3 regions of the Kitasatospora sp. NPDC096128 genome follow, and region 3 is predicted to be linked to each of the others. Evidence: riboswitches for the same ligand, from Rfam matches in the RefSeq annotation. Region 3 holds a riboswitch; each other region holds the start of a gene.
The links. Region 3 has a riboswitch for cobalamin ahead of ABTY61_RS09965 (ribonucleoside-diphosphate reductase subunit alpha). Riboswitches for the same ligand answer to the same signal wherever they lie in the genome.

Region 1 (4,064 bases), on a different contig from region 3:
CGTACGGCCCTCCGCGGCCAGCGCTCCGAGCTCGGCGGAGACCCCGGTGAAGCCGGCCCGGGCGGCGTCCCGGCGGGCCGAGGCGGGCAGGTCGAGGACCGGCGAGTCGAGCACGATCCCGCTGATCGCATGGGCCCAGGCCGACCGGGCCGCCGTCTGCAGCACCGTCGTCGCGCCCACCGACCAGCCGTACAGGATCACCCGGCCCGCGCCGTGGTCGAGCGCCAGCCGCATCGCCGACTCGACGTCCCGCCACTCGGTCTCGCCGAAGTGGCTGTAGCCGTCCGGGGAAGCCGGGGCGCCCTCGTCGCCGCGGTAGGTGACCGCCAGCGCGGGCAGGCCCAGGCGGTGCAGGACGGGCAGCACCGGGAGAACCTGTCGGCGGTCGGACTCCGGGCCGTGCACCAGGACCACCCAGGTCCCGCGCTTGCCGCCGAGCAGCCAGACCGGGAGCGCGCCGAGTTCACCCTCGGCGGTGGTGTCGGTGAAGGCCAGGCCGAGCGCGGAAGTCGGGTCGCCCAGGTACACCCGCGGGGTGAAGCGGACCTCCGTACCGGGTGTCAGGGTGCCCCGGTCCGCCCGGACCAGCCGGCGGGTGACGCCCTGCTCGTCGCTGTGCAGGACCTCCTCCACCACCGCATGCCCGTTGTCGTCCCACTCGACCGCCCAACGGCCGGGCCGCAGGCTGTCCGGACGGCGGCTGAACGTCACCCGGCCGGCCGCGAGGCTCTGCACCAGCACCGGCCCGGACTCCGGCCCGACACCCCCCGGCCCCATCCCCGGACGGACCATTCGCTCGGAGGCCCGACGGCCCACCACCAGGACGACGGCCCCGGCGGCGGCGGCCGCCACGACGGCTGCGGTTCCCCAACGCATTTCGATCCCCGCTCTGTTCATGCTGTTCATGGACCCGGATGGTGTTCGAGCACCAGTCCACAAGGGGGGTGGCGAGGGGGCCACTGGGCGGGGGCTGTCCGGGGGACCGCTGCGCGGGGGGCTTGGGTGTGGGGGGCTCTCGGGAGGGTGGGTGACGCCGGGGGCGGTTCCGGGGGTGGGCGCTCCGGGGGCTGGATGATTTTCCGACCGCCGACCCTCATCGAGGGGGCTGAGACCGTTGGCGGTCGGAAAATCACCCGTCACGCCCCTCTCCGCACCCACCCCCTCCACCGCCCCCTCCCGCAGCGCGTCCCTCTCGCCTGGGGCGAGGGAGGGGGAGGGGGGTGGTTGGGGTGGGTGGGTTGGTGCGGGTGGGTGGGGCGGGTGGGTGGGGTGGGGCGTTGTGGGCGCGCGGGGGTGGGGCCCGCGTGCCCTGTTGCCTTGGGTGGGGGCCGGTCAGATGGGGATGGCGGAGTGGTGGGTGCTGAGGAGCTGCCAGAAGCGGGGGGTGAGGGGTGGGGTGGGGGTGGTGGGTTGGGTGGTGGTGCCCCAGTGGGAGGGGATGTGGTGTTCCTGGTGGAGGAGGGGGAGGACGGCGGCGAGGTCGGGTTCGGGGACGGGTACCAGGTGGGCGATCGGGCGGAGGTGGGGTTGCCAGCGGCCGGTCACGCATTGGCGGAGGAGACGGTCCAGGGCCTCGCGGCGGCCGGTGGCCTCGACCAGTTCGGTGAGGCGTAGGCCCAGGACTTGGGCGAGGGCGTGGGTCTGGTCCGGGTCGCCGTCCCAGCGGCCGGTGAGTTCGGCCTGGCGGTAGGTGGGCAGGGGGATGCCGACCCGTTCGGCGACGGTCTCCGGGGGGAGCTCCCGGGCGAGGCGGTGGTCGCGCAGGCTGACGGGGTGGCCTGGCATCAGGGAGGCGGCCGGGCACCAGAGGGCGCGGGCCAGGGCGATGAACTCGGCTTCGCCGGGGCGCAGCACGCCGTCCTCCCAGGCCAGGACGTGACCGGGCAGCAGCCGGACGCCGTGTGCGGCCATGCCCTCGGCGACCTGTTCGGGGGTCAACCCGAGGCCGGCCCGGTGGGCGCGGGCGGCCTCCGGCGAGAACGGCACCGGGGTGGGGGCGACGACGGGTGGCTTTCTGCGGCGCATGGCCGAACCGTAGGCGCGGCCGGCGGCGCGGCCCCAGCCGTCGAACGCACGAAGCGGGGGTGCCGGGCCCTTCGTGGCGCTGGGCGATCGCACAGGGCGGGGGCGGGTTCGTCGTGTGACCAACCCCTCCGTGACCTCGGTTGACTCCCGGTTCGGACGCGTGATGGGATCCTGGGGCCAAACGGAGGCATGGAGAGGAAGCCGGTGCGAGTCCGGCGCGGTCCCGCCACTGTCACCGGGGAGCACGTTCGGACATGCCACGGCGGGCCGTCAGGAGCCGCTGGAAGGCCCGGGGGTGCGTCCGACCCGGAAGCCAGGAGACTCTCGCCACCGGTACGTCGATCCAGGGCGCGGACCCTGAGTGAGGACACCCACGCGATGCAGGCTGCCCCGCCCGGTTGGATTCCCAGCTTTTCGTTGTTGTGCGCCCGCTGACCCGGGCCGCCGCCTTCGCGGTGGGCGCCGTCGCGGGCTACGCCGCCGACGCCCGTTTCGCCGATCCGCGCCGCGGCCACCCCGTCGCCCTGTTCGGCAGTGCCGCGGGCCGGCTGGAGCGGCGGCTGTGGCGCGACGGCCGGGCGGCCGGCGCCGGGTACACCGCGCTGTGTGTGGGTGCGGTCGCCGCCGGCGCGCTGGCCCTGGACCGCACGGTCGGGCGCCGTCCGGTGGGCCGGGCCGCGCTGGCCGCAGCGGCGACCTGGACGGTGCTCGGCGGCACCTCGCTGACCAGGGAGGCGCGCACCATCGGCCGCTCGCTCGCCGCAGGTGACCTGGCGGCCGCCCGGGAGCGGCTGCCGCACCTGTGCGGGCGGGATCCGAGCGCGCTGGACGGGCAGCAGATCGCCCGGGCGGTGGTCGAGTCGGTGGCGGAGAACACGGCGGATGCCGTGGTGAACGCACTGGCCTGGGGTGCCCTGGCCGGCACGCCGGGGCTGCTGGCGTTCCGCGCGGTGAACACCCTGGACGCCATGGTGGGCCACCGCTCGCCCCGGTACACCCGGTTCGGCTGGGCCTCGGCCCGGCTGGACGACGTCGCGGGCTGGCCGGGCGCCCGGCTGACGGCCCTGCTGACGGTGGCCGCCGCGCCCGAGCCCGGGACCGCCTGGCGGGTCTGGCGCCGGGACGGCTCCGCGCACCCGAGCCCGAACGCGGGCCAGGCCGAGTCGGCCTTCGCCGGGGCGGTCGGCGTCCGGTTGGGTGGGACGTTGCAGTACGGGGAGCGGGTCGAGCACCGGCCCGTCCTGGGTGCGGAGTTGCGGCCGGTGACGGTGGACGACATCGAGCGGGCCTGCACGCTGTCCCGGCGGGTGGGCGCGCTGGCCTTGGGTACGACGGTCGCGGGGCACGTCCTGCTGCGGATGCTGATGGGGAAGAAGGGGAACGCGTGAGCGAGCGAAGCGAGGTGGGCGCGTGAGCGAGCGCAGCGAGCGAACCATGGGGAGGGGCGCGTTGGGCGAAGCGCCTGCCGAGCGAAGCGAGGTGGGCGCATGAGTACGGCCAACGCACTGCTGGTCGCGGGGACGACCTCGGACGCGGGCAAGAGCGTGGTGACGGCCGGGATCTGCCGTTGGCTGGCCCGCCAGGGCGTGCGGGTGGCGCCGTTCAAGGCGCAGAACATGTCGCTGAACTCCTTCGTCACGGCCGACGGCGCCGAGATCGGCCGCGCCCAGGCGATGCAGGCGCAGGCCGCCCGGGTGGAGCCGGAGGCGGCGATGAACCCGGTGCTGTTGAAGCCGGGCGCGGACGGCCGCAGCCAGGTGGTGCTGCTCGGCAGGCCGGTGGCCGAGGTGGGTGCGCTGGACTACCGGGAGCGCAAGCCCGTCCTGCTGGAGCGTTCCCTGGAGTGCCTGGCGGATCTGCGCGCCCGTTACGACGTGGTGGTGTGCGAGGGGGCCGGCTCGCCCGCCGAGATCAACCTGCGTGACCGGGACATCGCCAACATGGGCCTGGCCACGGCCGCCGCGCTGCCCGTGGTGGTGGTCGGGGACATCGACCGCGGCGGGGTGTTCGCCGCGATGTACGGGACGCTGGCGCTGCTG
Region 2 (4,064 bases), on a different contig from region 3:
GCGCTCAGTACGAGCCGGACATAGCGGCCCTCGCTGGGCAGCCAGTAGCGCTTGCGCTGGATGTTGGGGTCGAAGCGGCGCGGGGTGCGGCGGTGCGAGTGCGAGATCGCGTTGCCGAAGCCGGGCCGACGGCCGGTGAGCCGGCAGTGGGCGGACATGGGTGCTCCCTGGCGTCCGGGAATGGGCAGGACGGAGGTCACGTTACACCAGATGAAAATGACATCCATTTCGATGTACGGTTTCGACCCAGCCCCGCGAACCCCGCACCCCGAGGCCCCAGGAGGACGCCCGATGGCCCGCAGCGAACTGCGCCCCGTGATCAAACTCCGCTCCACCGCCGGCACCGGCTACACGTACGTGACCCGCAAGAACCGCCGGAACGACCCGGACCGGATGGTCCTGCGCAAGTACGACCCGGTCGCGGGCCGACACGTCGACTTCCGCGAAGAGCGCTGACACCCAGCCCAGGAGGAGCCCCGCCATGAAGCCCGGAATCCACCCCGCCTACCGCCCGGTCGTCTTCCGCGACAAGGTCGGCGACCTCGCCTTCCTGACCCGGTCGACCGCCACCAGCGACCGCACGGTCGAGTGGGAGGACGGCAACACCTACCCGGTGATCGACGTCGAGATCTCCTCGGCGAGCCACCCCTTCTACACCGGCCAGTCCCGGGTGCTCGACACCGCCGGCCGGGTCGAGCAGTTCCGCCGCCGGTACGGCGACCGGCACTGACCGCGCACGAGAGCGGCGCCCCCTTCCCCAGGGGGCGCCGCTCTCGGCACGTGTGCGCAGGAGGCCCTCAGCGCGGCGACGGCACCGACACCGACACCGCCGGCCTGCTGCCCGCGCTGCGCTCCCGACCTCCGCTGCTCACCGGCGCCGGGCTCGCCGTGGCGGGCACGCCGCTGCTCGCGGCGGCGTGAGCCCGTTCGCTACTGCTTCGCGGGCGTCCAGCGCTTCTCGACGCCCGCCAGCTTCCAGTACGCGATGGCGATCGCCCACACCACCACGAACAGCCCGGCGATCGCGTAGCCCACGTTGTCCAGCGAGATGTCCGCGATGAACCCGGTCACCGGGTCGGTCAGGTCGAGCTTCTCGTGCAGCACGCCGACCAGCTCGATGGTGCCGATGATGAAGGCCACCGCGATCGACAACCCAGTGATGGTCAGGTTGTAGTACACCTTGCGCACCGGGTTGGAGAAGGCCCACTGGTACGCGAAGTTCATGAACGTCCCGTCCAGGGTGTCGAACAGGCTCATTCCGGCCGCGAACAGCAGCGGCAGGCAGATGATCGCGTACCAGGGCAGCCCGGCCGCCGCGCCCGAACCGGCCATCACCATCAGGGTGACCTCGGTCGCGGTGTCGAAGCCCAGGCCCAGCACCATGCCGACCGGGAACATCTGCCCGGGCCGGGTGATCGAGCGGGTCGCCCGGTTCAGGATCCGGGCCATGAAGCCCCGGGAGTTGAGGTGCTCCTCCAGCTCCGCCTCGTCGTACCGCCCGGCCCGCATCGAGCGGAACACCTTGAGGATGCCGAGCAGCGCTGCCAGGTTGAGCGCGCCGATCAGGTACAGGAAGGCGCCGGAGGCCGTGGTGCCGACCACCCCGAGCCACTTGTGGGTGGCCGAGTCGTCATCCATCAGCGTGTTCGCCAGCTGGGCGCCGCCCGCCACCAGGGCGGCCATGATGACCACCATCGAGGAGTGGCCGAGGGCGAACCAGAAGCCGACCGAGACCGGCCGCTTGCCGTCCGCCATCAGCTTGCGGGTGGTGTTGTCGATCACCGCGATGTGGTCGGCGTCGAAGGCGTGCCGCATGCCGAGGGTGTAGGCGGTGATGCCCAGGCCCACCCCGAAGACCTGGGTGCCGACGGCGTAGTTGTGGGGCGCCACCAGGAAGAAGAGGGTCCCGAAGGCCACCACGTGCATGGCCAGGATCACCCCCATCAGCCCGGCGGTACGGACGGTGTCCTCGCGCTTCCACCGGAAGGTGGGCAGTACGGAGGGGGCGGCGCCGGCCTCGGCGGGCGCGGCGGTTTCGGGCAGGGTCATCTTCGGATCACGCTCCAGCACCTCGTGGAATGACTTCGTGAGATGCCGTGGCCGGTCTCCTGGCTTACGGGGCTTCCGGGCCCGCCTTCCCAAGCGCACGAAGCGCCCAGTGGCATGTGGGTCCGGACTTCTCTCCCCCGATCACAGTGGCGAGGGCCGCTCCGGAACAGGACCCGTTGAGGGTCCGTCACCGGTATTCCCGAGCACCACGGCGGGGAACACCGTAGGGGCAGGGCACCACCCTCGCAAGGTTGCGCACCTGTGCAGGTGTCCAGGATCACAGGTCGTGAGCTGCCAGAATGTCCGCATGCATCTCGTACCGGCCGACCGCGCGGGCCACCGCACCATCGACGGGCACCGGGTCTGCGAGGCCATCGCCGCCATCGGGGACACCGTCCACGTCCGCTCCTGGGCCGAGCGGTTCTCCCTGCTCGCCGACCCCGGACGGCTCGCCCTGCTGCTCGCCCTGCACCGGGCCGGCCCGCTCGCCGTCAGCGACCTGGCGGTCGCCACCGGCATGCGCGACCCCGCCGTCTCCCAGGCACTGCGGCTGCTCCGCACGGCCGGCGTGGTCACCGGGGACAAGGACGGACGCGTGGTGCGCTACCGGCTCGTGGACGACGCCCTGCGCCCCCTCCTCGACGAGTGCGCCGCCGCCGAGCACGAGGAGCCCCACGAGGAGCCGACCGCGGCGGCGGGCTGACCACGGCAGCGGACCGGCCCCGACGACGGACTGACCGACACTCGGCAAACCGCGCCACGGGCGCAGCCGGATGAGTACGATCACGATGTGCCGTCCCACCCCCACGTCTGGCCCGCCGACCGCTGGAACACCCGCCCGGTCAAGGCCCGCGTGCTGGCGGTCGCCCGCACCCTCACCTCGGCGACCCGGGTCCTGGACGTCCTCGCCCTGCTCGACCCCGACGGCATCGAGCACTACTTCACCGTCAACCCCGGCTCCGCCTTCGCCGACCGTGCCCTGGACGACTACCTCCGCGGCCTGCCCGGCTACACCGTGCTGGACTGGGAGGACGCCGTCCTCCGCCGCTTCGACCTGGCGGTCTCCTGTGCCGTCCACGCCTCCATGCACCGGCTGGACGCCCGTCTGGTCGTCCTCCCGCACGGCGCCGGCTACAACCGCCTGGTCACCGAGTCCACCGGCGACGCGGTCAGCTCCGCCGGCCTCTCGCGCAACGAACTCACCCACCGCGGACGGGTGTTCGTCGACGTCCTCGGCCTCTCCCACCCCGAGCAGCTGGACCGGCTCAGGGCCTCCTGTCCCGAGGCGCTGGACGTCGCCCGGGTCGTCGGCGACCCGTGCTTCGACCGGATGCTGCGCAGCCGACGCTCCCGCGACGGCTACCGCGCCGCGCTCGGCGCCGTCGACGGCCGCCGGCTCGTCGTCGTCGACTCCACCTGGAGCGAGCACTCGTTATTCGGCCGCCACCATGACCTGCCGCAGCGACTGGTCCGCCAACTGCCCGCCGACGAGTACACGGTGGCCGTCGTGCTGCACCCGAACATCTGGAGCCGGCACAACCCCGTGGCCCTGCTCGACGACGCCCTGCGGATGGGCCTGCGCCTCGTCCCGCCCCACCAGGGCTGGCAGGCCGCGCTGGTCGCCGCCGATGTCCTGATCGGCGACCACGGCTCGGTCTCCGTCTACGGCGCCGCCCTGAAACACCCCACGATGATCGTCGCCACCGGCGCCGCCGAACTCGACCCGCGCTCCCCCGGCTACGCCTTCGGCCAGACCGCACCCCTGCTCGACCCCGACGGCGACCTCGCCGCCCAGCTCGAACTCGCCCTGACCCAGGCCTCGGACGACCGCACCGACCTGACCGACATCACCGACCGCTCGCTCGCCCACCACGGCGAATCCGCCCGGCTGCTGCGCCCGCTGCTCTACTCCTTCCTCGACGGCCTCGACGAACCCGCCCACGAACCGGTCCTCCGGCCCTATCCCAAGCCCGTGCCCACCTCTGGAGTCGGCGACGGGCCCACCGCGTACGACG
Region 3 (4,064 bases):
GTCGCGGTCGGGGCGATCGCGAGCAGCAGCGAGTTGCGCAGGCCGGTCTCGGCGATGCGGGCGCGCAGCGCGTCCCACTTCTCGCCCCACTGCGGCGCGGCGCTCGGGAAGTGGTCGATGTGCAGCTCGCCGCGGGCGGCGCGGGTCTCGCCGTAGGCCTCGTGGCGGCCGAGCTGCTCGGCCAGGTCGGCGGAGCGCTCGTAGGCGGTGAGCATGATGCGCTCGGCGATCAGCGTGGAGAGCCGGGCGGCCTCGGCGGAGTCGAAGTCGATCCGCAGCTTGAAGAAGACGTCCTGGAGGCCCATCACGCCGAGGCCGACCGGCCGCCAGCGGGAGTTGGAGGTGCCGGCCTCGGTGGTCGGGTAGAAGTTGATGTCCACCACGCGGTCGAGGAAGGTGACGGCGGTGCGGACGGTGGCGTCGAGGCGCTCCCAGTCCATCGCGCCGAGCAGGTCGTCGGCGGAGGCGCCGACGGCCACGTGGGCACCGAGGTTGACCGAGCCCAGGTTGCAGACGGCGGTCTCGGAGTCGTCCGTGACCTCCAGGATCTCGGTGCACAGGTTGGAGGAGTGCACCGTGCGGCCGGGCAGCGCGGTCTGGTTGGCGGCGCGGTTGGAGGCGTCCTTGAAGGTCATCCAGCCGTTGCCGGTCTGCGCGAGGGTGCGCATCATGCGGGCGTAGAGGGTCTGCGCCGGGATGGTGCGGACGGCCTTGCCGGCCAGCTCGGCCTTGCGGTAGGCCTCGTCGAAGTCGGCGCCCCACAGGTCGACCAGCTCGGGGACGTCGGCGGGGGAGAACAGCGACCACTCGGCGTTGGCGTTCACGCGGCGCATGAACTCGTCCGGGATCCAGTGGGCCAGGTTGAGGTTGTGGGTGCGGCGCGCCTCCTCACCGGTGTTGTCGCGGAGCTCCAGGAACTCCTCGATGTCGGCGTGCCAGGTCTCCAGGTAGACGCAGGCCGCGCCCTTGCGGCGGCCGCCCTGGTTGACGGCGGCGACCGAGGAGTCGAGGGTGCGCAGGAAGGGGACGATGCCGTTGGACTTGCCGTTGGTGCCGCGGATCAGGCTGCCGCGCGAGCGGATGCGCGAGTAGGACAGGCCGATGCCGCCGGCGTGCTTGGAGAGGCGGGCGATCTGCGCGTAGCGGTTGTAGATCGAGTCCAGGTTGTCCAGCGGCGAGTCCAGCAGGTAGCAGCTGGACATCTGCGGGTGCCGGGTGCCGGAGTTGAAGAGCGTCGGCGAGGAGGTCAGGTACTCCAGGCGGCTCATCAGGCCGTACAGCTCGGACACCTCGCGCACCGACTGCTCGGAGTCGCCGACCGCCAGGCCGCAGGCGACGCGGAGCAGGAAGTGCTGCGGGGTCTCGATGACCTTGCGGGTGATCGGGTGGCGCAGCAGGTAGCGGGACTGGACGGTGCGCAGGCCGAAGTACTCGAAGCGGTCGTCGCCCTTGGTGTCGATGAGCGCGTCGAGGGCCTCGGCGTGCTTGGCGACGAAGGCGGCGGTGGTGTCGCCGATCAGGCCCTCGGCGTGGCCGACGGCGATCGAGGCGGAGAAGGAGGTCGAGCCCTGGCTGTTCGCCTCGTCGACGATCTCCAGGGCGAGCAGGCGGGCGGCCAGCTTCGAGTACTGGGGGTCCTCGGCGATCATCGACGCGGCGGCGTCCACGGCCAGCCCGCGCAGCTCGGCGAAGTCCGAGCCGGCGTGGCGGCCGCGCAGCGCGGCGGCGGCGACATGGCCGGGGTCGACCTCGGTGAGGTCGGTGCTGCGGTCGGTGAGCAGCCGCAGGAGAGCACCGCCGGGGTCGGAGACCGTCGGGTCGGTGAAGGCGGTACCGGAGCCCTGGGCGGGCAGGGTGACTGAGGCAGCGGTGGTCAAGGCGCTCTCTCCTGGCGGCGATCGTGCGGCGGTGATCGGGGTCACCGGGCCGATCTGGGCAGGGGAGCACGGCGCGAACGCAAAAAAGCGTCGCGCGAGGTGTCTCCCCGGCCCGCCCGCGAGGCCCGGAGGGGTGGTGCTGGTGCTTGGCGCGGCCTCTGCGGGAGGGCCGTGGCGCACGCTGTTCGGCAGGTACTCGGACTCGCGGTACGGCTGCTGGAGCCGCCCGCACACCGCTGCGGGGCAGTCCCGGATTCCCACCGGGTTCCCCTGCATCGACAGCAGAAGCGAGCATACATGTAGTGGCGGCAGGCTGTGGCGGCACCACATGTTGTGCCTGTCGTGTCGCGCGCGTCGGTGGCTCCGACGGCCCGTCAGTGCTTCAGGTACACCTTGTACGTGCTCGAATCGCCGGTCGGGGAGGTGAACTGGGCGATCAGCCGGTACTGCCCGCCGGTGTTCAGCGCGGCGCTCAGCGCCCGGTCGGTGGCCTCCGGCGCGGTGCTGTCGAGGACGACCACGGTGAACCAGCCGTCCCGGATCGCGGCCGTGCTGCCGTCCACTCCGTGGTGCTGTTTTCCGGCGCCGTCGCGGTAGTCCGTGCCGGCCCGGGCCGAGACCCACTGCTCGGGTCTGCTGACGCCGCCCAGGTAGTACTCGGCGAGTCCGTCGACCTCGGTGAGGTAGTGGCCCTCGGGGACGGTGTGCGCCCGCAGGACGGCCAGCAGGCGGCCGGAGTCGGGCCCGTTCTGGTAGCGCAGGGCGGACTGCTCCATGCCGAGGGCCAGCAGCGCGACCCAGACCAGGATGCCCAGCTGGGGGTGGCGGAAGTGGGCTCCGACCAGCCGGGTCAGGCCGAGGCCCGCGATCGGGGCGGCGAGCAGCATGCCGTAGCCGAGGTGGCGGAACAGCGCGCCGGAGGTGCCGGTCCACAGGTGGACGGCGGGGACCAGCAGCGCGGTGGCGGTCAGCACGGCCCCGAGCAGGGCCCGCTGGGCGCGGGTGGGGGCGACGCGGTCGCCCTCGGGCGAGTCGTGCTCGGTCAGCTGCTCGCGGCGCGCGTACGAGACCGTGCCGGCCACCGCGAGGACGGTGAACAGGCCGGCCCACTGGAGGGTGCCGAGCAGGATCGGGCCGGCCGAGCCGGGGGCGGCGCCGGACGACGGGGACCAGCCCGCGACCTTCCCCAGCAGGCCGTACGGCAGCAGCAGGACCGCCGTCCCGACGGCCAGCAGCAGGGCGCGCAGGGCGGCCGGGCCGGGTCGGCGGTGCGGCCGGGCGACGGCGAGGGCCAGGGCCACCAGCGCGGGGACGGCGAGGACCGCCGAGTAGGCGACCGCGCAGGCCAGCGCGAGGGCCGGGGCGGCGGTCAGGGCCAGGGCCGGGGAGCGCCGGGCGGTGAACACGGTGAGCCAGGCCGCGAGGGCGACCAGCAGGACGGCGAGGGCCTCGGGGGCGCCGTAGAAGCCGCCCACGACGGTGGACTGCAGTACGGCGTAGGCGGCTATGCCGCAGATCGCGACCCGTTCGTTGAAGAGCCGCCGGGTCAGCGAGTACAGCAGCACCGTGGTGAGCAGGCCGAAGCCGAGGCTGAGCAGCCGGGTGCCCCAGATGCCGTCCGCGTTCGCGGCGGCGCCGGCCAGCGGCGGGTAGAGCCACGGGGAGCCGGGGATGCGGTCGATCAGGTCGGTGGTGACCGGGGTGCCGTGCAGGAGGTGGGCGAGCTGCTGGCGGCCGGCGACCATGGCGGCGGCCTCGTCGGGGTGCGCGGCGGCGAGCAGGCGCAGCGAGAGCGCGGCCTGGACGGCCAGGACGGCGCCGAGCAGGCCGCGGGCGATCCAGCGGCGCCGGGGGCTGGAGGCCGGGTCCCAGCCGATCGCGGGGACCTGGGGGATGGAGTACGGGGCCAGTTCGATGCCGTCGGGGTTGGCCACGGCGACGGCCACGGCACCGGTCGCGGCACTGGCACCGGCACCGGCCGCAGGCGTGGCACCGGTCGCAGCACCGGCACCGGCCGCCCGGCGGCGCCCGGCACCGGGCGCCCGACGGGGCGCGAACACGTCCATGGACGGCTCCTCGGCGGCGCCGGGGCGGGGCGGGAAGGACTCGGGATCTGCGCTCATCGTGGGTTCCGGATGTCGAAGCCGTAGCGGGGGTCGGACACGCGCTTCTTGAAGGTGGCCAGGG

Region 1: another riboswitch for cobalamin. It lies ahead of ABTY61_RS22105 (cobalamin biosynthesis protein); the one in region 3 lies ahead of ABTY61_RS09965 (ribonucleoside-diphosphate reductase subunit alpha).
Region 2: another riboswitch for cobalamin. It lies ahead of nicT (Nickel transporter NicT); the one in region 3 lies ahead of ABTY61_RS09965 (ribonucleoside-diphosphate reductase subunit alpha).

Annotation. Positions count from the first base shown of each region.
Region 1 covers NZ_JBEOSP010000019.1:90,351-94,414, reverse strand. The annotation lists gene ABTY61_RS22115 (alpha/beta hydrolase family protein) at 1-906, opposite strand, end outside; gene ABTY61_RS22110 (helix-turn-helix domain-containing protein) at 1,333-2,025, opposite strand; cobalamin riboswitch at 2,221-2,348, shown strand; gene ABTY61_RS22105 (cobalamin biosynthesis protein) at 2,457-3,413, shown strand; gene ABTY61_RS22100 (cobyric acid synthase) at 3,513-4,064, shown strand, end outside.
Region 2 covers NZ_JBEOSP010000037.1:78,323-82,386, forward strand. The annotation lists gene rpmB (50S ribosomal protein L28) at 1-158, opposite strand, end outside; gene rpmG (50S ribosomal protein L33) at 292-456, shown strand; gene ABTY61_RS32175 (type B 50S ribosomal protein L31) at 482-730, shown strand; gene ABTY61_RS32180 (hypothetical protein) at 781-921, shown strand; gene nicT (Nickel transporter NicT) at 931-2,049, opposite strand; cobalamin riboswitch at 2,082-2,275, opposite strand; gene ABTY61_RS32190 (ArsR/SmtB family transcription factor) at 2,357-2,752, shown strand; gene ABTY61_RS32195 (hypothetical protein) at 2,840-4,064, shown strand, end outside.
Region 3 covers NZ_JBEOSP010000006.1:257,558-261,621, reverse strand. The annotation lists gene ABTY61_RS09965 (ribonucleoside-diphosphate reductase subunit alpha) at 1-1,853, opposite strand, end outside; cobalamin riboswitch at 2,048-2,188, opposite strand; gene ABTY61_RS09960 (glycosyltransferase family 39 protein) at 2,252-4,000, opposite strand; gene ABTY61_RS09955 (glycoside hydrolase family 26 protein) at 3,997-4,064, opposite strand, start outside.